DNA from 3 places in the Exiguobacterium sp. s34 genome. Region 2 is predicted to be linked to each of the others. Evidence: riboswitches for the same ligand, from Rfam matches in the RefSeq annotation. Region 2 holds a riboswitch; each other region holds the start of a gene.
What was found. A riboswitch is a leader RNA that binds a small molecule or an ion and turns the genes downstream of it on or off. The one in region 2 is predicted to bind S-adenosylmethionine.
Positions count from the first base shown of each region.

Region 1 (7,343 bases), on a different contig from region 2:
GCCGTCGCCGAAAAATTAGGAGAGCAAGCGGAGTTTTGGGTGCTTCCGTTCGGTCACCAGCTTCCGTTTTGGGATAAATGGGAGACGACTGAACAGGCGATGGATTGGATGTTGCGACAAGAAAAAGCACTGACTCGTTAAAAATCGAGTCAGTGCTTTTTGTGTCAGATGACGAGTGGTCCGGCTGCGATGATCGACTCACTCGCTTTCGTGAATCGATTGAAGTTCTCTTTAAATTTCATGGCGAGTGCTTTTGCCTCTACGTCGTAACGGGCTGGGTCGCTCCACGTATCTCGTGGGTTGAGTACGTCACTCGGTACGCCATCGATGGCTACAGGAATCTCGACATTGAAAATGTCATGCTTCATCGTCTTGACGTCGCGGAGTTGACCATTGACCGCGGCATTGACCATTGCACGTGTATAGGCGAGTTTCATACGCGAACCTTCGCCGTATGCCCCACCTGTCCAACCTGTGTTGACAAGGTAGACATCCACATCGTGTTCTTCAATTAACTGACCGAGCATATCCGCATAACGCTCAGGAGCGAGCGGGAGGAACGGTGAACCGAAGCAAGTCGAGAACGTCGCTTGTGGTTCTGTGACCCCACGCTCCGTACCAGCAAGTTTAGACGTATAACCAGACAAGAAATGATACATCGCCTGTTCTTTCGTTAGTTTGCTGATTGGAGGTAAGACACCGTACGCATCTGCCGTCAAGAAGACGATTGTATTCGGATGACCGGCACGTGATGGAAGTAAGGCGTTGTCGATGAACTCGATCGGATACGCCGCACGTGTATTTTCCGTCAAGGAAATGTTCTTATAGTCAGGCGTACGATCTTCGTTTAATACGACGTTTTCGATCAATGAACCGAATCGGATCGCATCATAGATTTGTGGTTCGTTCTCACGTGACAGGTTGATCGTCTTCGCGTAGCAACCACCCTCGATGTTGAAGACCCCATCCGGTGACCATCCGTGCTCGTCGTCTCCAATCAAATGGCGCTCCGGATCTGCCGAGAGTGTCGTCTTTCCAGTTCCCGACAATCCAAAGAAGAGGGCCGTTTCGTTTGCATCATTGACGTTTGCCGAGCAGTGCATCGATAATACGTTTTGCTCAGGCAACAAGAAGTTCATGACGGAGAAAATTGACTTTTTAATTTCGCCACCGTATTCTGTTCCCCCGATCAGAATCGTGCGCTTGGCGAATGAAACGAGAATGAACGTCTCTGAATTCGTACCATCGACTACAGGGTCTGCTTTATAACTCGGTGCATAGATGACCGTGAACGGATCGAACGCACCTTTCGTCGGCCATTCACGTAAGAATAATTGCTTCGCGAACAGGCTGTGCCATGCATATTCTGTGATCGCACGAACCGGTAGCGTATAGTGCTCATCGGCACCTGCAGACGCTTCGAGGTAATAAAGCTTATCTTTCTTTTCTAAATGGTCGAGTACTTTGTCAAGAAGTGCTGAAAACTTCTCTTCTGCGATTGGTTGGTTCACTTTTCCCCAATCAACAAGGTTGTTGCTGACTTCATCTTGTACGACGAATTTGTCTTTCGGTGACCGTCCGGTAAAAGCACCGGTGCTGACAGATAAAGCCCCGTCTTTTGTCAGTACACCTTCACCGTTTTGAATGGCTTCTTCCACCAGTTCTGGAACTGTCAAGTTCCGTTTCATGTCGGCACCATTAATTAATTCTTCGATTTTCAGGAGCGTTGTCGCCATCCTGAATCCCACCTTTCCCCTAAATAGATGTGGATGAAATCCGCATACTTCCGCGATTACGATTAATCAGTATGACATTTTTAATTATATGTGACACACTAATTAAACACAAGCGTTTCTTCTCTCTAAGTAAGCGCTTTCTTACAAAGACAGTTTATCACATTCTCTTATCACAAGGTGTTAAAAAACAGAAACGAATTAAAAAAATGTTTGACAATTCACAAACAGAAATGTTTTGCAAGTCAGTGAAAACTTTTACGAATTCGTCTGATTCCCTTGACATAATCGAGCGTCATTTATATGATGGTTTTCGTAACGGATACTCTTATTCTGAGCGGTGGAGGGAACAAGGCCCTACGAAGCCCAGCAACCGTCCGACATGAAGTCTTGTGCGGAAAAGGTGCTATCCTGAAGCGAAGCCATTAGCTTCGAACGATAAGAGGGTAAGGAAGAACGATTCAACCTTTCCCCATGTATGTCATCGGGGGAGGTTTTTTTCATTACCGTCCCAAAGCAACGCGTAAGGGGAACGAGTACCGTCCACATATCACCCTTATTATAGGAGGTTTTTTGAATGTCAAAATTGAACCGTCGACTTTTTACTTCAGAGTCGGTTACTGAAGGACATCCAGATAAAATTTGTGATCAGATCTCTGACTCGATTTTGGATGCCATTTTAGCGGAAGACCCGAATGCCCGTGTTGCGGCAGAAACGTCTGTCACAACAGGTCTTGTACTCGTAGCTGGTGAAATCACAACGTCAACTTACGTGGATATCCCGAAAGTTGTCCGTGAAACAATCCGTGAAATCGGATACACACGTGCGAAATATGGTTTCGACGCAGAAACATGTGCGGTCTTGACGTCGATTGACGAGCAGTCAGTAGACATCGCGCAAGGTGTTGACCAGGCTCTTGAAGCACGTGAAGGTCAGATGACTGAAGAGGAACTTGATGCAATCGGTGCAGGTGACCAAGGTCTCATGTTCGGATATGCGACAAACGAGACACCTGAGCTCATGCCGCTCCCAATCTCATTGGCGCACAAGTTGTCACGTCGTCTTGCTGAAGTTCGTAAGAACGGTACGCTTGAATACCTCCGTCCGGATGGTAAGACGCAAGTGACGGTCGAGTACGATGAGGACAACAACCCTGTTCGTATCGATACAATCGTCATCTCGACACAACACGCTGAAGAAATCACACTTGAGCAAATTCAAGAAGACTTGAAAAAACATGTCATCGAAGCAGTCATCCCGGCTGAACTCATCGATGCTGAAACGAAATACTTCATTAACCCGACTGGTCGCTTCGTAATCGGTGGACCACAAGGGGATGCGGGTCTTACAGGACGTAAAATCATCGTCGATACGTACGGTGGTTACGCTCGTCACGGCGGTGGCGCGTTCTCTGGTAAAGATCCTACAAAAGTTGACCGTTCAGCGGCGTACGCAGCTCGTTATGTAGCGAAAAACATCGTTGCAGCAGGACTTGCGGATAAAGCAGAAGTTCAACTCGCTTACGCGATTGGGGTAGCACATCCAGTATCAATCGCTGTCGATACGTTCGGCACTGGTAAATTGAGCGAAACAGAGCTCGTTGAACTCGTTCGTGAGAACTTCGACCTCCGTCCAGCAGGCATCATCAAGATGCTTGACCTTCGCCGTCCAATCTACAAGCAAACAGCAGCTTACGGTCACTTCGGTCGTACAGATATCGAACTCCCATGGGAGCAAACAGATAAAGCAGCAGTTCTTGAAGAAGGCGCGAAGCGTTTCGCGTAATCAAAAAAGCCGACCTTTCCACGGAAAGGTCGGTTTTTTTAGGTTAAGTCGTTGGTGGCGTCTGTTTATTGTCATTCGAAGTCGAATCAGTGGAAGTTGTTTCTTGTCCAAGTGCGGTATCTTTCGCATCGACGACTTTTTCACCGATGTCTTGTAAATCAGATTTTGCTTCTTGGGCCGTCTCGACGATTTTATTGACGTCTTCTTTGACCGTATCGACTTCTCCGACAACTTTTTCATATACGTTTTGAACGTCTGTAGAGACTTCCTGAATCTTGCCGGAAGCGGTCTTCACCTGTTCAATCACTTGAGATGCTTTTCCGGCTGGATCTTGTTTAACTTCATTGACGATGCCGCCGACCGAGGATTTTGCATTTGTAAGAGATTGTTTCGTCTGCTCCCGATTCGAGGAGCTAAGTAAGGCGAGGAGACCACCGACGAGCGCACCGAGTAACATTCCGGTCACAACGCTGATTTTTGGACTCCCTGCATCCATTTGGTCGAATTGACGATTTGGATTCTCTGTTTGTTCAACTTTCGGGTCATGCTCTAATTTTGGTTCCATGTTGTTCCACTCCTTCATGTGATTGGCATTGATAGTGTTATACCCTAGTCGAATCCGGACATAACGTTTTCTTATGAATCGTCATGAAAAAGAAATGAAAGAGCAGGATAAAAACGCTGTGATAGGGAATGATACAAATAGATTGGCTAAAAGGGGGAAGCTGTCATGAACATGAGGGAAGCAGTTCCAGAAGATGCAGCATTGATTCGGACAATTGCACTTGCAACGATTTCAGAGGATGATTTCAATCGGTTGAAAGCAATGGAGCGTGCCTATCGACAAGAAGAAATTGTACGAGCAATCAGTTCAAGTGAAGAAGCACGAGAACAATATTTTATCGTGGGCGAGTTCGAAGAAGATGTCATCGGATTTTGTCATGCCATCGATCGCGGTGACATGTGGGAGATGCTTCGTCTCTATCTTCACCCCGATTATCACCGAAACGGGTATGGAGCGGCTTTTTTGAACTATCTCCAATCAAAAAAACCACAACCGATGGAAGTGTACGTTGAAAATTCAAATGACCAAGCGATCGCTTTTCTCTTGCATCAATCGTTTACAGAAGTAAATCGTATCCAAGAAGAGGTGTACGACCAGCCGATGGAGCTGATTCATTTACGATACGACCCAAGCTAAGCCTCCAGACGGATTTTCTTCAAACATCAGTTGCGGCTGATGTTTTTTTGATACAATACACATAGTCTTTGAACTACCTCCACCTACGCTTTGCTTAGAGATGGAGGATTCCTGAGTTATCCGACCTAACGTTCGGAACCTGATCAGGCTAACCCCGTCGTCCCGACGGTTGAAAGTCAATCTTGTCAGTTTCTTTTCCGCGGATGCCTACTCTGCTTGGTTTTCGCTACTTCGGTCATCCGCAAGGTGAACGTTGAAGATTTTACGTGACAGACGAACTTCCTGTCACAACCCTATATCTTCAGTTTTCAAAGAACATGACATATTTTTATTCCCGATTCCGAGTATTTTCAAGCCAAGATCGTCGGGCAATTGATGTGTCTCAAGACACACCTTGCCCGAAGGCGATTCATCTCCCACTTTCACTAGGGCTTTGCCCTGAACGTTTAGAAGTGGGAGTATTCTCGATTATTTTTGATAAATGAGGTGACGGCAGCATGACATATGAAGAAGCACGAAAAGGGGTCATCGTCATCGTGTATCCGCTACAGTTCACGTCTCGGATTAGCGAAAACTTTATTCGACGTCTCCAAGAGGAATATGAAGTCCTTGTCGTTCGGGACCAGTCGGTCGGATTGACGGCAGATGACCATAAACAGCTCATCAAGCGAGCGTTGCGAGAGGCAGGGGAGTATAAACTTCCGATCCACGTGGTGGCATTTAGTCTCGGAGCACTTTTCACGAACCGGCTCTTACAGGAGTATGATGTGCCGCTAGGGAGTTTGACGTATATCTCTCCTTTATTTGATTGGCATGCCACTCGCCAAATCGGCGGGTTGAAACAAGTCGTCGCGAGTGCTGTCGACCGTTTTCGCCCAGACTTACCGCTCGGGATGATGACATTCACCGGTGGCGGCGAGGAATCGTCCCGCTTCGGTGAAATCACGTATGCGCAATATCGCGAGATTGAAGAAGAGATTGTAGAACATCAAGAGGAGAAGAAGCACCTACCACGACTTCCGCTCGCTTGTTTCTACGCTCCGGACGATCAATTCGCGGACGTGAAGTTGACGTTGAACGTCTGTCGGAAGATTGGTGGGGACCAAGTGTATATCCGTCGATTGGAAGGTTTCCCGCATTTTGGATATGAACGCTTAAACACTAAATTTGCGGAAACGTTGATGACGTTTTATGAATTGATTCAGGAGTGACAAAAAGGCGACTCTTAAAAGAGCCGCCTTTTGCTTATGCCCGTTTCTCGATCGCCACGATGAATGGGGGATGGTTGATTTGGTTGATAAAACCGTAACGGAGGACGCCTGCCTGTTTTTGATCAAGCGACTCCACATAATGGAGCACCTCATCTCGTTCGACTTTTCCGCTCTCATGTCCGTGATAGATGACAATGACGATGACGCCACCGATGGTCATGACCTCTAACAATTGAGACAATGCGGCAATCGTTGTATTGCCATGCGTCGTGATGGATTTGTTGCTCCCCGGTAAATAACCTAAATTGAAGACGGCAGCGGTGATAGGGCGTGTCTCGTTTGCGACGACCGCTTGCACCGTATCGTGACTATCATGAATGACGGTCACCCGTTCAACGACACCGGCTTCTTCGATGCGTGCGCGGGTCGATGCGACCGCTTCTGATTGGATATCGAAAGCGTACACGTGACCTGTCTCTCCAACTGCATTCGCTAAGAATAGCGTATCATGACCGTTCCCGGCGGTCATGTCGATGGCGACATGCCCTTCCTCGAGGTGGTCATGTAGTAATTGTTTTGCAAACGGTAGAACTCTCATTAATCCCATATATCTCATCCTTCTTTTTTCCTTGGAAAGAATCCCGTCGTTCCAATTCTGCACGGATCTTGTTTAACACCTGCATCTTGTGACGACTCCATAACGGGCCGATCAATAAGTCGGGTGGACCGTCTCCTGTCAAGCGATGGACGATAACGTCGGGAGGAATACTTTCGAGTTGATCGCAGACGAGAGAGACATAGGCGTCTTCCTCCATCAACTCGAGTAACCCTTTCTCATATTGACGGGCGAGAGGTGTGTGTTTCAAGACGTGGAGTAAGTGAATCTTGATTCCTTGTATGTCCATTTTAGCAACTTCACGGGCTGTGTCGAGCATCATCTCACATGTCTCCCCTGGCAAGCCGTTGATAATATGGACACAGACGCGGATGTTATGGCGTCTGAGTTTCGCAAGTCCGGTCAAAAACGTCTCGTAATCATGCCCTCGATTGATCTTTTTCGCCGTCATGTCGTGAATGGTCTGAAGGCCAAGTTCGACCCAGAGTGAAGTCCGTTCATTTAACTCCGCCAAATAGGCGACGACGTCATCTGGCAAACAGTCCGGTCGTGTCGCAATCGAGAGACCGACGACACCATCTTCTTGAAGTGCCGGTTCATACAACTCACGTAACCGTTCGACCGGGGCGTACGTATTACTGAATGCTTGAAAATACGCGATGTAGTTCGCATTCTTCCATTTTCGGTGAAGACGTGCCTTCACTTCGGCAAACTGGACGGGAATCGGATCACAAGCATTTCCCGCAAAATCACCACTCCCATCGTCTGAACAGAACGTACATCCTCCTTTTGAAAC
Region 1 is NZ_JACSKE010000005.1:162,638-169,980, reverse strand. It holds gene KNO87_RS11960 (alpha/beta hydrolase family protein) at 1-141, shown strand, start outside; gene pckA (phosphoenolpyruvate carboxykinase (ATP)) at 165-1,736, opposite strand; SAM riboswitch class I at 2,059-2,178, shown strand; gene metK (methionine adenosyltransferase) at 2,311-3,519, shown strand; gene KNO87_RS11945 (hypothetical protein) at 3,563-4,084, opposite strand; gene KNO87_RS11940 (GNAT family N-acetyltransferase) at 4,250-4,720, shown strand; gene KNO87_RS11935 (alpha/beta fold hydrolase) at 5,218-5,931, shown strand; gene mnmM (tRNA 5-(aminomethyl)-2-thiouridylate-methyltransferase MnmM) at 5,966-6,538, opposite strand; gene mnmL (tRNA modification radical SAM protein MnmL/YtqA) at 6,492-7,343, opposite strand, start outside.
Region 1: linked by a shared signal. The riboswitch ahead of metK (methionine adenosyltransferase) and the one ahead of mtnK (S-methyl-5-thioribose kinase) in region 2 are both predicted to bind S-adenosylmethionine.

Region 2 (7,343 bases):
GCAATCACATTCCGTTCAATCGACTCATCGAGAAATAATCCGTGATGACGTCTCTCCTCTGGAACGAGTGCAAATCCTGCGCGTACGGCATCTGTCGGTCGCTGGATGACGTGTGCGGTCCCGTCAACCGTGATCGATTGGCGAAGCCCAGAAAGACCGAACAATGCCTCCATCAGTTCCGTCTTCCCGCTCCCCGTCAATCCTCCAATCCCGAGCACTTCCCCGCGATATGCTTCAACAGTGAGACTCGTCTGGAACGCTGGAAGTGTCAACTGTGCGGACAAGCGAATCTCCTTCTCAGGGATCGCTTTTTCCAGACCTTCCTCAAATGTCGTCCCACTCAAAAAGGTTTGAACCGCTTCCGTGGAAAGCTGTTGAAATGGTCCTTCATATACAACGCGTCCATCCCGAAGAAACGTAGTGGTCGACGTGACACGCGTGAGTTCGTCTGACCGATGCGTGACCAACACAATCCCCACTCCTTCTGCCGCAAGCGTCCGAAGTAACTCGAGCAGGGCATCGGCATCTGTTTCCGATAAGGCCGCGGTCGGTTCATCTAGTAATAAGTACTTGGCATTGCTCTCAAGTGCCCGAGCAATCAACAGGCGCTGTTTGACACTGAGCGGAAAGTGACCTGCCGGAAGAGTGGCGTTAATGTCTAGCCCCACCCGAGACAGCACACGTTTCGCTCGCTCCTTCAAAAATTGTGGACGAACCCGCTTCACCGTCTGCCATGGAAGTACATTTTCATATACAGGCAAATCCAAATAAAGCGCATCGTCCACTTCTTGCGATACCGTGATGATTCCGTGACGAATCGCTTCTGCCGGTGTAAGTCGGACAGTTTTCCCATCAATCGACAATTCCCCAGACGTCGGTTCGACCGTTCCGTTCAGCAGTTTGATGAGTGTACTCTTACCCGCCCCGTTCAGACCGAGGAGTCCGTGGATATCTCCTGATTTCAGGCTGAACGACAGCTGATCAAGTACGATCACCTCACCGTACTGTTTCGTGATTCGTTCCAAGCGAATCATCAGTCCGTCTCCTTCATCCAGTCCGACCATGCCGCATTCGACTCACCCCAACCTGGAACATACTGTCCGAGGTCATTCATCGTGACAGGCTCATCCGGTAAGACGTCACGATCCACTAAATACGGATCAACTGAGTGAATCGAAGGTGTTTCTTCCCCGACCACTTTTTGATAAGCGTAACGGACTTGTATGCGACCAATTTCAGCAGGATCTGTAGCGGCCGTCACGCCCCACGGACTCCCATCTTCTTGCATGAGCTGTAAGTCTTCGTCACTCAAGTCAATCCCGTAAACGGCAATCTCGTCACGTCCTGCCTGCTTGATGGCACGGCTCGCTCCTTTGGCGAACTCATCCCACATCGCAAACACCGCATCAATTTCCCCTTCCGGATACTTCTTCAAAATCGCCTCCATCTGACTTTGTGTATCGAGCGCCGTATTGTTCGTCGCCGAACCAAATTTCGCAACTTCTTGTATGCCCGGGTAACGTTTCAAGAACGCGTCATAAATCGTATGACGACGTTCCATCGGGGTGAACCCACCGACCCAAATCGTGACGATGTTCCCTTCGCCGTCCAAATCTTCAGCAAGTGCTTTAAGGGAGCGCCAAGCGAGGGAATAATCATCTTGGTCGATGACCGTCACCCCTTCATTCGTTAAATCATTATCGAATGCGACGACTTTGATGCCTTTATCGAGCGCCCGTTGAACGGGTTCTTTCAAAGCATCGGCACGTCCGTGGTCAATCAAGATCACATCGACCCCTTGCGTCGTCGCCGTATCGACGTAACTTGCCATCTTCGACAAATCATTATCAGCGTTATACACTTTCACGTTGCCACCGAACGCTTCGACTTGCTCGGTCACCCCTTCGATATACTGCGAAGAGAACGTCCCAATCGACATCTGCATGACGAGGGCGACTTCTAGGTCTTTTGGAAGCGTCCCATTGGATACGCTGACCGGTTTCGTTTTCGTTTCCGTTTGACTCGCTGTCGTCTTCGGTTGCGCCTGTTCATTCGTGCATCCGGCGAGCGCCAGGATGACGGTCAACAGGAAGAAGATGATTTTTTTAGACATATGCGTTTCCTCCTACGTGTTCAACAATGACCGACTCGGTCGGTTCGAGCACACCTGTCTCCGTAATGAGACCAGTGATGAGTTCTGGTGGGGTCACATCAAACGCCGGGTTGAAGACTGTGATGCCGACGAGTGCCGTCGGATGTCCCCCGATATGGGTCACTTCATGCGCGTCCCGTTCCTCGATTTGAATCGTGTCGTCTGCTTCCAAATCAAACGTCGAATGCGGGGCGGCGACATAGAACGGGATGTTGTAGTGTTTCGCCAAAATTGCGAGCTGGAGCGTCCCGATTTTATTGGCTGTATGACCGGTACGTGTGATGCGGTCCGCCCCGACGATGATGGCATCGACTTGTTTCGTCTGAATCGTCCACGCCGCCATATTGTCGGTGATCAACGTGACATCGATGTCTGCCCGGTCGAGTTCCCATACGGTCAACCGTGCCCCTTGAAGCAGTGGACGGGTTTCCGATGCGAACACCCGAAACGGGATGCCACGCTCTTTTCCGACATAGAATGGGGCAAGCGCAGTACCATAACGTGACGTCGCAATGGCACCGGCGTTACAAATCGTCAATACATTGCCACCGGCGGGTAACACGGTGAGCGCATGCTCACCAATCGTGCGATACGTCGCCACGTCTTGTTCATAAATTTCAATCGCACGCTCTTTAATTGCTTTTGCGATCTGTTCAAAGTCCTCCCCTACGTTCAATCGTAGGAGTGATTCGATGACGTGCTGTAAGTTGACCGCCGTCGGTCTGGTCGCAATCAATCGTTGCCCGACTTGGTCCAATTGGCGGTGAAAATATGGATTATCTTGCAGACGTGATGCTTCTTTTGCGAGGACGAACGCCCCGAAATAGGCGATGGCCGGTGCTCCTCGAACTTGAAGCGACTTGATCGCATGTTCGGCCTGTTCGAGCGTCAACACTTCAATATAGCGCTCTTCTTGCGGCAACTGTGTCTGATCTAAAATCGTCAAGATTTCAGTGTCGGCATCGAAATGAATACTTTGCACACTCATACTCGCACCTCCGACAGGACTGGAATCAACTGGTCAATCGATTGAATCTGATGGCGCTGTTTGATGAGGCGCGTGCCGAGTTCTAAGGAGTGGCGTTTCCGTTCGATGCGAAGGTCGTCTGGTAGTGTTTCTAAGTCAGCGACCCCAGCAAGACCAATCGTTCGACGAATCAGTTCACAGCCTGCGTAACCAATCGCATCACTCAAAATCGACGGCAACAGTTCGTCCACGAATCCTACTGTGTTGAACGGTTCGACCGCCTGTGTGAAGCGTGTGCGGAACGTTTTTTCAAACGTCTCCCAGACGGTGAGCACTTCTGTGAAGCGTTCGAACCGTTTCAACGGATGCGCATACGTCGAGAACACTAAATGAGCAATGATTTGACCGATATCAAAGCCGAACGGACCATAAAACGCAAACTCAGGATCGATGATTTTCGTTTCTTGACGCGTCGCAAAAATACTTCCTGTATGTAAATCTCCATGTAATAACGCTTCATGTTTCGTCACGAACCCGACCTTCAATTTGGCCACTTCAATCTTCAGGGCGAGATCTGACCATAATTTTTCAACATCTGTACGAATGGCAGATTCAATCTGATTCGATTCTGCATCGCGATACGGGTCGGTAAAGATGAGTTTCTCCGTGATATCGCACAGTTCTGGATTATAATACTCCTTTTCGATTTGTTTCTTGACGAGTGGACCGTTCGCATAGTCAGACGTCGCAAACAACGTTTCACCGAGGAATGTACCGACGTGACGCGCTAAATTCGGATAGCTCTCGCCTTTTAGAAAGCCGGTGCGGACAATCTCAAAAGCTGATAAATCTTCCAAAATCGTATAAGCGAGTTCACGGTCGCTCCCGAGGACACCCGGTACGAACTGTGGAACGACTTTGGAAAACTCACGAAGGGCCAGCTGTTCAATCCAAGACCGATCAAGCGTGAGCGGCCAGCTCTCTCCAACGACTTTTGCGTATGGTAACGCCTGTTTCACAATCAATGACGTATCGCCTTGGCGAACGCGAAAGACGAGATTTAAATTTCCATCTCCGATTTCCTCACATTCTGCGATCCCCTCTTCTAGTAACCCCAACTGTCGAACATGGTCGACGACACTCTGTTCTGTAAACGCCTTATAAGCCATGATGCTTTCCCCTTTCCTGTGCATATACATGAAAAAAGCCCCTTTCTCCGCGAGAAAGAGGCACACCCAAATTGGTTGTTCCTCTCATCTTTCAGACATATGTCTGGTGGATGTAGCACCGTGCCAAATGGTCGGTTGCTGCGGCGTCTTAGGGCCAATTCCCTCTGCCAACTCGCGATAAGAGTAAATGATTTAATTGTGTTTGACGTGTTGAGACGAATATTACGGACTCGAGACGCTAGTTGTCAATCCTCTATTTTCGGTCGACTCCCTATTTTTGACACGCATATATAGAAACATTATTTTCAAACTTTTTTTCTCAAAAAAAGGAATTGACGAGTGAGCGATTCTATGTAAAAATTCAATTAAATTTCACAACTTCACAACTATTCTTATCAAGAGCAGACGGAGGGACAAGCCCGATGATGTCGCAGCAACCGACCAGAAATGGCACGGTGCTAATTCTTGCAGCTATCGCTGAGAGATAAGAGTTCATTGTTTTCGAATGACCTCTTGCCTTGGCATGAGGTCATTTTTTGTTTGACCTGAAAGGAGGAACTTATGGGAATTATCGCTACTTATGAAATCAAACATACCGATCACGTCGAACGCGTGGCTGAAAAAATCGCACATGAGCTGACCGTCGGCACGTGGACCGAGTTGAACCACATCGAGCAACATCAACTGCAGGCGTTCCGTGGTGAGGTCATCGAGACGTCCCAACAAGAAACGACGAGTCGCTTCTCTATTCGTTACCCGCTACATAATGTGACGCCAGACTTCTCGTCCATTCTGACGACGACGTTTGGAAAACTATCACTCGACCCAAGCGTCCAACTGATTGACCTATCACTCCCGGAAGAGCTCGCATCAGACTTCCCTGGTGCCACATTCGGTGTCGAAGGTGTTCGCGACATCCTTCGTGTACACGACCGACCGCTCGCCATGAGTATCTTCAAAGGTGTTATCGGACGGGACCTCGACTTTTTGGCGACACAGCTCCGTGACCAATTCAACGGCGGAATCGACCTCGTCAAGGACGATGAGATTTTATATGACAATCCACTTACCCCGTCGCTCGAACGGGCACGGGTCGGGGCATCGATCATTCAAGAACATCAAGAATTGACGGGTCGCTCCGTTCTATACGCCGTGACATTGAGTGGACCCGTCTTCACGTTACGCGAACAGGCGAAGCAATTGATTGAGGCTGGCGCGACCGCGCTCTTGTTTAACGTGTATACGTATGGGCTCGATGCCTTGCGAGAACTCGCCAAAGACTCTGAGATTCACGTTCCGATTTTGGCACATCCCGCTTTTGCGGGGGCGTTGACTGGATCAGTCCGCCATTCCCTCCTTTTCGGGAAACTGATTCGACTCGCCGGGGCGGACTTGACGCTCTTCCCGTCGCCGTATGGTTCGCTGTCGACACCGAAAGACGAAGCGCAACAGATTCAGACGTATGCGACAGAACCCCATTGGACGAAACCGATTCTGACGGTCCCATCTGCCGGGATTCATCCTGGACTCGTCCCGGACTTGGTTCGAGACTTCGGAACGGATGTCGTCATCAATGCCGGCGGCGGGATTCATGGGCATCCAGACGGTGCGGTCGCTGGAGCGAAGGCGTTCCGACAGGCGATTGACCAGACGCTTGGCAAGACGAACGATACCGATGCACTATCGACCGCGTTGGATGCGTGGGGTGCACGATGAGCACGCATGTCATCTGTGACTTCGACGGGACGATCACCGAAGAAGATAACATCATCGCGTTGATGCGACAGTTCGCACCTCCTGATTGGGTCGAGCTCAAAGATGCCGTCTTGAACCAGACGCTCTCCATCCGAGAAGGTGTCGGTCAGATGTTCGGCTTACTTCCGAGTGACCAGGAAGTACGATACCGTGAGTTTCTTCTTTCGACCATCACGCTTCGGCCAGGGTTCATCGAGTTTTTACAAGAGACGCAGTCACTTGGCTTCCGATTTGATGTCGTCAGTGGCGGTATGGACTTTTTCGTCCATCCGATTCTAGAAGGTCATGTCGTACCTGAACACATTTACTGCAATCACGTTGACTTTTCAGGAGAGACGGCACGCGTCACATGGCCTCATTCATGCGATGCCTATTGCTCGAACGATTGTGGATGTTGCAAGCCGACGATTGCCCGACAGATCGTCTCACCTACCGACACGTTGATTGTCATCGGCGACTCGGTCACCGATTTTGAAATCGCTAAACGGGCCGATGTCGTGTATGCGCGTGGTCAATTGATCTCTCTTTGTGAGACGGAAGGAATCCAACATATTCCGTTTGAGACATTCCACGATATTTCAGCTCATTTGAAAGGAGTGCGTGTATGACGATACAAGAACGATGGGTAGAACTTGCCGACATTAAAGACGAGCTTGCCGCACGGGACTGGTTCCCCGGGACAAGTGGCAACCTGGCAATCCGCGTATCGGACGACCCGTTGACGTTCCTCGTGACGGCAAGCGGTCGTGATAAACGAAAGCGCACGGAGAAAGACTTCGTGCTCGTCGACGCGACCGGTCAATTGATTGGAGAACAGTCAGGCAAACCGTCTGCGGAGACATTGCTACACATCGAAATCTTTAGCAACACGAACGCAACCTGTTCTCTTCATGTGCATACGGTCGACAATAACGTCATCTCAGAACTTTACGCAGCGAAAGGACATGTCACGTTCACGGGCCAAGAAATCATCAAGGCACTCGGCTATTGGGAGGAAACGGCCAGTGTCCGGATCCCGATTATCGAGAATCACGCGGATATCCCGACACTCGCCCATGCATTTGCCCCACATGTCACAAGCGATGCCGGTGCCGTCCTCATTCGGAACCACGGGATCACCGTTTGGGGAGAGACGCCCGCTGCGGCAAAACGTTATTTAGAGGCATATGAATTTTTGTTTAGCTATTCATTAAAATTACGCGCCCTAGGCGTCCATTCATAAGGAGGAATTCAACATGGCAACGATTTATTTTCAACAAACCGAAGAACGTGTCAGTGATCAACAAGAGGTACGTGACTT
Region 2 is NZ_JACSKE010000001.1:552,317-559,659, forward strand. It holds gene KNO87_RS02725 (sugar ABC transporter ATP-binding protein) at 1-1,034, opposite strand, end outside; gene KNO87_RS02730 (sugar ABC transporter substrate-binding protein) at 1,034-2,113, opposite strand; gene mtnA (S-methyl-5-thioribose-1-phosphate isomerase) at 2,106-3,140, opposite strand; gene mtnK (S-methyl-5-thioribose kinase) at 3,137-4,288, opposite strand; SAM riboswitch class I at 4,370-4,472, opposite strand; SAM riboswitch class I at 4,678-4,779, shown strand; gene KNO87_RS02745 (2,3-diketo-5-methylthiopentyl-1-phosphate enolase) at 4,850-6,004, shown strand; gene KNO87_RS02750 (2-hydroxy-3-keto-5-methylthiopentenyl-1-phosphate phosphatase) at 6,001-6,651, shown strand; gene KNO87_RS02755 (methylthioribulose 1-phosphate dehydratase) at 6,648-7,265, shown strand; gene KNO87_RS02760 (cupin domain-containing protein) at 7,279-7,343, shown strand, end outside.

Region 3 (7,343 bases), on a different contig from region 2:
TGAACGGTTCTGGGATGCACTTGAACATCTCGGTATGGAAAAATGACGAAGACGGGAAAGCGACGAACAATGCGTTTGATGAGGCCGACGCGGATTATGGACTTTCTCAAACAGCACGTCACTTCATCGAAGGGATTTTAAAGCATGCCCGTGCGACGGCTATCTTTACAAACCCACTGCCTGAGTCATATGAGCGTCTCGTTCCTGGATTCGAGGCACCGGTTAATATTTGCTGGAGTCCGTCGAACCGCAGTTCGATGATTCGAATTCCAGCTTCCCGTGGAAGCGCGACGCGTGTCGAGGTTCGAAACCCTGACCCGAGTGCTAACCCGTATTTGGCACTTGCCGCCCTCATCTACGCTGGTTTAGAAGGGATTGAGCAGAAGCTTGAACCATCTAAGCCGAACGAAGACGACTTGTTTGAGTATTCAGCTAAACAAATTGAGAGCCAAGGAATCGCTTCGCTCCCTGCGACGTTCCATGAATCGATTCAATCGCTGAAACAAGACAACTTCCATGATTACTTTAACCACAATATGATCGATCGTTACTTGTCACTCATTCAAGTACGCAAATAAAAAATGACGCCAGCCGATTCAATCGGCTGGCGTTTTTTAAAGATTAATGGATTCCGCGCATATATACTTTGATTTTTGGTGCGAGTGCGAACAGAATCAAGCTTAAAACGATGGCAACACCACCGATTACCCCGAAATAGAGCATCTCGTTCTCAGGTGAGTAGAACTTGACGAGCTGTGCGTTGATTCCTTGTGCGGCAGCGTTCGACAAGAACCAGAGTGACATCGTTTGAGCGGAGAATGCTGCTGGTGCAAGTTTTGTCGTAGCCGACAAACCGACCGGCGATAAACTTAGTTCTCCCAAGACAACGATGAAGTAACTCAAGACGAGCCAAAGCGGGTTGACAAGGGCATCCGGACCGCTGAAGTAAGCAGGAAGTAGGATGACCAAGAAACTGATTCCGGCAAACAAGATCCCGAAAGCGAATTTCGTCGGGATGCTTGGCTCACGGTCTCCAAGGCGTACCCAAAGCCAAGCAAAGACCGGTGCAAGTAGAATGATGAAAAGCGGGTTCAACGATTGGAACCAAGCTGGAGACAACGTGAATCCGAAGAATTCAAGGTCAGTCCGTGTATCCGCATAACTCGCAAGGATTGTTGCCCCTTGCTCTTGAATCGCCCAGAACATGACGGAGGCGATGAAGAGCGGGATATAGGCAATGATGCGTGAACGCTCAACCTCTGTCGTTTTTGGACTGCGATACATGATGATGAAGTAAACTGTTGGAATTGCGATTCCGAACACCCCGACGAGCGAGATGAATGTGTTAATCGTGAACCAGCCGAGTGGGATCAAAATCGCAAGTAAGATGGCGATTCCGATTGTGACAAGGCTGACGATTCGAATCGTATTCTTTTTCTCATCAGGAGATAACGGGTTCGGTACGTATGAGCCAGCAAGGCCAAGGTTCGTTTTACGCGTCAATACGAAGACGACGAGTCCAACGAACATCCCGATGGCAGCAAGGGCGAAGCCCCAATGGAAGCCGTAATCTTTTTGAACTTGTCCAACGATGAGCGGTGAAATGAACGCGCCCAAGTTGATACCCATGTAGAAGATACTGAATCCAGCGTCACGACGGCGATCCGTTTCACTATACATATCTCCGACTATACTTGATACGTTTGGTTTCAATAAACCCGTACCAATAACAATCAACGCCATCGAGATGAATAAGAAGACGACGCTACCTGGAATCGAGAGGACGATGTGTCCGAGCATGATGAACACACCACCGTAGAAGACCGCCCGTGACGTCCCGAATACTCTGTCCGCAAGCCATCCCCCAATGACCCCTGACATATAAACGAGTGCACCGTAGACGGACATAATCGAGAGCGCGACGTTACGGTCGAGCCCGAGTCCACCTTCAGAAACCTCATAGTACATATAGAATACGAGGATGGCCCGCATGCCATAGTACGAGAAACGTTCCCAAAATTCAGTGAAGAATAAGGTGAACAACCCTTTCGGTTGTCCGAAGAAGCCTTTTTGTGGAACACTGTCCACGATTGTCTGTTTATCGATCCTTTCCATGAAAGATCCCTCCTTAACCGTTTTATCATAAAAAGGATTATTATGATTGTAAAGTGAATTGAATGATAATTTCAAATTTTAATAAAGATGCAAAGAATGAAAAGACCACACTTCCATGAGCAGAGAGTGTGGTCGATGAGTGATTACGCTGTCTTTTGTTTTGCTTCCGTTGCCTGGACATAACGTCCGAGTTGCCAGTAAATGATGCCAGATAGGCAACTTGCGCCGCCGATCAGAATCAATGCAATATGTCCGGCACGATTGTCGAAAAAGACACTTGCGATGATTGGTGCCGTCACACCGCCAATTAGCCATTGAACACTTGCAGCCCCATTATAGGCACCGCGCATATTCTCTGGCGCAATCAAGGCGATGAACGTCTGTTGAACAGGCGACATAAACATCTCGCCAAGCGTGTAAAATGCATAGACGGCGAGTAAGATTCCAACGAGTGGAAGGTAAGGAACATCAATTGCGTACAAAGCTCTAGGGACGACGGCGAGTAAAATCATCCCGATTCCGAAGACGGTCGCTCCGGCAAGCATGACTTTCCCAAACGGTTTATTCCCGAGCTTCGAAGCGATTGGAAACTGGAAGAGGACGACCATGATTCCATTAAGTGCCAACAGGTATGGGAATGGGTTCTGTTGTGCGGTGTATGTCGGGAGCGACTCTTTCAAAAAGAGCGGTAACATGCTCTCGACGACCGAGAATCCCATTGATATGAATATACCCGCAAAGATGAAGATCAGAAACACGCGGTCATTATAAAATACGCGCAACACTTCCCGGTTGCTCGGGGTCTCATCTTCTGTGAACTCCGGCAATGATTCGCGAATGAAGTAGCCGAGTGCGAGGGCATAAAGACCGAAGATGAACGCCGCTGCAAAGAAAATCAGCTCGCGGTCGATGAACAGTACCGCACTCCCGAGGAGAGGTCCAAACGCAGCACCGATGTTATGCCCCATCCGTAATAGGCCGAATGCTTCGTTCATATGCTCGGGTTCTGTGACGTCAGCAACCATCGCACTAGCAGCGGGATGGAATAGTGAGTTAGTCAAACCGAGCATCGCATTTAGTAACAATAATGGCCAAAACGAATCCGCGAACGCAAAACCGATGAGGGCAAGCGCGTCACCGATGATGGCAATCATCATGATCGGTTTTCGCCCATAGAGATCGGCGAGTCGGCCGCCAATCATCGAGCCGAGGAGCGCCATGATTGGTCCAGTCGCCATAATGATTCCGACTTGAAGGTAGCTATCTAACTGGTCGCTATAATAAAGGACTAAGAATGGGGCGATCATGAACATCATGATTCCCGTAATCGTCTCCCCTAAGAAACGAATCCAAATATTGCGGTCAAGCCGTTTGAGTGATTGAAACATACAGGTCACCTGCTTTATTTAATTTTAGACACAAAAGGGACGTCATATGCATAAAGGCATACGACGTCCCACGTTGTTTATGCATGCCTCGATAGGCAGGCGTCTTAGATCTGTTTCAATCGAAGAGGTGCCTGCCAATCAGTATGAACTTGAGTGAATGGTTTCGAAGATACTACTGACATGGGAACCTCTCCTTTCTGTTAATTGTGTTCTTCTCTTCAACTGTATGACACATTTCATGAATATGTCAACAGATTCATGAAGAGATTTAAAGTAACTCATTCAAATTTTTACGATTCAAACGATAGTCAATGAGTCTAGACAAGACGACTTGAATCATCGCAGTGATAGGGACACTCACGAACATGCCGACGAGACCGAACAGGCTGCCCCCGATAATGATGGACGTGATGACCCAAAATGGCGTGATCCCGACACTGTCACCAAGAATTTTCGGACCGAGCCACAATCCATCGAATTGTTGCAACAAGAAGATGAACAAGAGCACCAATACGGCGGTGAACGGGTCATAGAAGTATGTGATGATGAACGCCGGGATCATCCCAAGTAGTGGACCGACATACGGGATGAAGTTGAGGACGCCGACGATAACACCAAGGAGTAGCGCATATGGCGCCCCGATGATCAAAAGTCCGATGACAGCCAGGACACCGATGATCAGACAATCGAGTGACTTTCCGATGATGTATCGTTTAAAAATATAATCCATCTCTTGAAAGATATCGATCGTCGTCTTTGCAGTACCAACTGGTAACAGCGCGTAGAGAAGGCGCTTGAACATACGAGCGAAGACTTCTTTGTCTTTCAAAAGATAAATTGAGATGACAATCCCAATCAAGAAGTTAATCAATGTCATCGTAAAACTTGAGACATAACCGACAGACGAGAGGACGGCTGTTTCGACCCATCCCGAGTAGCGGTCCTCGAAGCGCGCAAAATCAATCGCCTGGGCGATGGTAGCGTTATAGTCTTTCAAGTAATTGTTTACATCACCAAGAAACGCATCGATTTGACGGATATAGACCGGTAACTCTTCGATAAGTGATGAAAGACTCGAGTAAATCCGTGGGAACAAGGTGACGACCGAGATCGCTAAAATCCCGATAAACGTGATATAGACGATGAGCAGACCTTGATACCGTTTCAAATGGAACCGTTCCTCTATATAAGAGAGTACGGTGTTGAGTAGTAAAGCGATGGCAATCCCCATGATAATTGGGGTCAGTAACTGAAACGTGTACTGCAAAACACGTGAGATGGTATCCGGTTCACTGATGACACGCCATAAGACGAGTAAAATCAGACCGATCACACTGAGTTTCCAAATAAGTTGACGATTAAGCTCCAATGCTCTATCCCCTCATACAAATATAATTTTTCTACCCTTTTACTATGAATGTTTTTTGAAAAGGATTCAATAGATGTTCACCTTGAAAAAAATGTTTGACACCGTTGGAAATGTCTGGTTAACTTAGGGACATACTAAAATTACATAGCGAATAACACTTTCTATCAAGAGAAGCGGAGGGACTGGCCCGATGAAGCTTCAGCAACAGATTGCAAAATACTGTGCTAATTCCAGCAAGGTGACCTTGAGAGATGGGAAGGTGGTTGACTACATACGTCTGTATTGAGCACCCCTTTCCTCAGAAAGGGGTGTTTTTTCGTATCAGGAGGAAGAATCATGGCAGACAGACGTTCACAATTATTAAAATCTTTACCAACCCAACACTTCGTCGGATTAGCAGAAGAGGTCGCGGCGGTAGAAGCTAGTGGAAAGACCGTTATCCGGCTCGGACAAGGGACGCCCGACTTACCGACTCCCGCTCCAATCTGTGAGGCGCTCGAACGTGCCATCACGGACCCGTCGACACACCAATACGGTCCGTTTCGCGGACAAGCGCGCTTAAAAGAAGCGGTCGCATCATTTTATTCTCGGGAATATGGTGTCGAACTCGACCCGGAACGGGAAGTCGCTATCTTGATCGGCAGTAAATCAGGTCTGATCACACTCCCACAATGCCTTCTCGAACCGGGTGACGGCATCCTACTGCCGAACCCAGGGTATCCGGACTATATCTCGGGGGCACGTCTTGCCGGTGCCGAGATCATCGATTTGACGTTAAAAGAAGAAAACGGCTTCCTTCCGGACTATTCGACACTCGATCCGCTTCACGCTCGACTCATGTATTTGAACTATCCGAGCAATCCGACGGGTGCTGTCGCAACACCGGCATTTTTTGAGGACACCGTCGCATTCGCCAAACAACATGATGTGATGGTCGTCCATGACTTTGCATATGGAAGCATCGGGTTCGATAGTCACGTTCCTCCGAGTTTCCTTCAAGCCGAAGGGGCGAAAGAAATTGGAATCGAAGTCTATACAATGTCGAAAGCATTCAATATGTCAGGATGGCGTGTCGCGTTCGCGGTCGGGAATGCTGACATTATCGAGGCAATCAACACCTATCAAGACCACGTCCATGTATCTGTCTTCTCGGCCATTCAAGAGGCGGCCATCGTGGCGCTCGAGTCACCTCGCGAACTCCGTGACGACCTCGCGTCGCTTTATGAAACAAGACGAAACCGACTGATTGACGGATTACGCCGTGCCGGGTGGGACATTGAGGCGCCGAAGGGTTCCTTCTTTGTATGGGCGAAAGTGCCTGAGGGAGATGCAAAATCTTTCTCGACAAAGTTACTCCACGAGGCGGGCGTCGCCGTCACACCAGGCTATTTCTTCGGAACAGAGGGGGAGCGCCACATCCGCTTCGGTCTCGTATCGTCTGAACAGAAGATTGATGAAGCGGTAGAACGGATCGAGAAATTGTTCGCGGCTTATGAGGAGGTTCATCTATGATTCGTCAGGCGGTACTTGAGTACGATCATTCGAAAGACGCACTTGAGAATCTTCCCGCGCGTATCGGGAATCGGGAGGCGCTTGTCTTGAGAGGGGAGAGCGGGTATAGCAAGGCGGTGCGCGTGTCGCCTCGCCTCGCGGATCTCCCGAGCGTACGATTTACCGGAGAATGTTCAGACGAGGAAGTTGAACGGTTGAACGGTTATCGACCTGACGTATGGATTGCCGTTGGTGGCGGCAAATTGATTGATACAGCAAAACGAATCGCGGCTTCTCAGAGCGTACCGCTCATTGTCGTCCCAACACTCGTGTCAAACTGTGCCGCCTTCACACCGCTTAGCGTCATCTACACTGAGGAAGGGTCATATATCCGTTACGACACATTTTCGGTCGTCATCGAGCGCGTCATCGCGGATGAACGACTGTTACGTGATTCACCTTACGACTATTTCAAGGCTGGCGTGATCGATACGGTCGCAAAGTGGTACGAGGCCCGATATATTAGCGGAACGACATCAAGGGATGCAGGCATTCAGTCAGGGCTATCGCTCGCGGCACAGTGTGGCAAGTTGATGGACCTGTCGATCCGCGAACAGGATTTCCGTCGCTACGGCACGGACATCCGATATATCGTCGATCACGTCCTCGCAATCGGTGGTGCGGTCGGTGGGTTTGGAGATGCCGGCACACGTGTTGCTGTCGCGCACGCCGTTCATAATGCGCTCAGTCGCTTTGACTCGACTCATCATTGGCTACACGGGGATAAGGTGGGGTTCGGATTGGTGGTTCAAGAGCGACTGGTAGCATCTGAGGACACCGTAATTCTCGAGAACTGGCTTCAATCCATCGGTGCACCAACTTCACTTGCGCAACTTGGTATTCGTTTTGATCAAATCGATGAATTGGTCACATTGATTCGTGAAGAAATCAAGATTCAAGGATTTCGTGATTTCGATGAT
Region 3 is NZ_JACSKE010000003.1:251,855-259,197, forward strand. It holds gene KNO87_RS08245 (glutamine synthetase family protein) at 1-578, shown strand, start outside; gene KNO87_RS08250 (peptide MFS transporter) at 622-2,115, opposite strand; gene KNO87_RS08255 (MDR family MFS transporter) at 2,259-3,503, opposite strand; gene KNO87_RS08260 (AI-2E family transporter) at 3,772-4,872, opposite strand; SAM riboswitch class I at 5,031-5,130, shown strand; gene KNO87_RS08265 (aminotransferase class I/II-fold pyridoxal phosphate-dependent enzyme) at 5,209-6,384, shown strand; gene KNO87_RS08270 (iron-containing alcohol dehydrogenase) at 6,381-7,343, shown strand, end outside.
Region 3: linked by a shared signal. The riboswitch ahead of KNO87_RS08265 (aminotransferase class I/II-fold pyridoxal phosphate-dependent enzyme) and the one ahead of mtnK (S-methyl-5-thioribose kinase) in region 2 are both predicted to bind S-adenosylmethionine.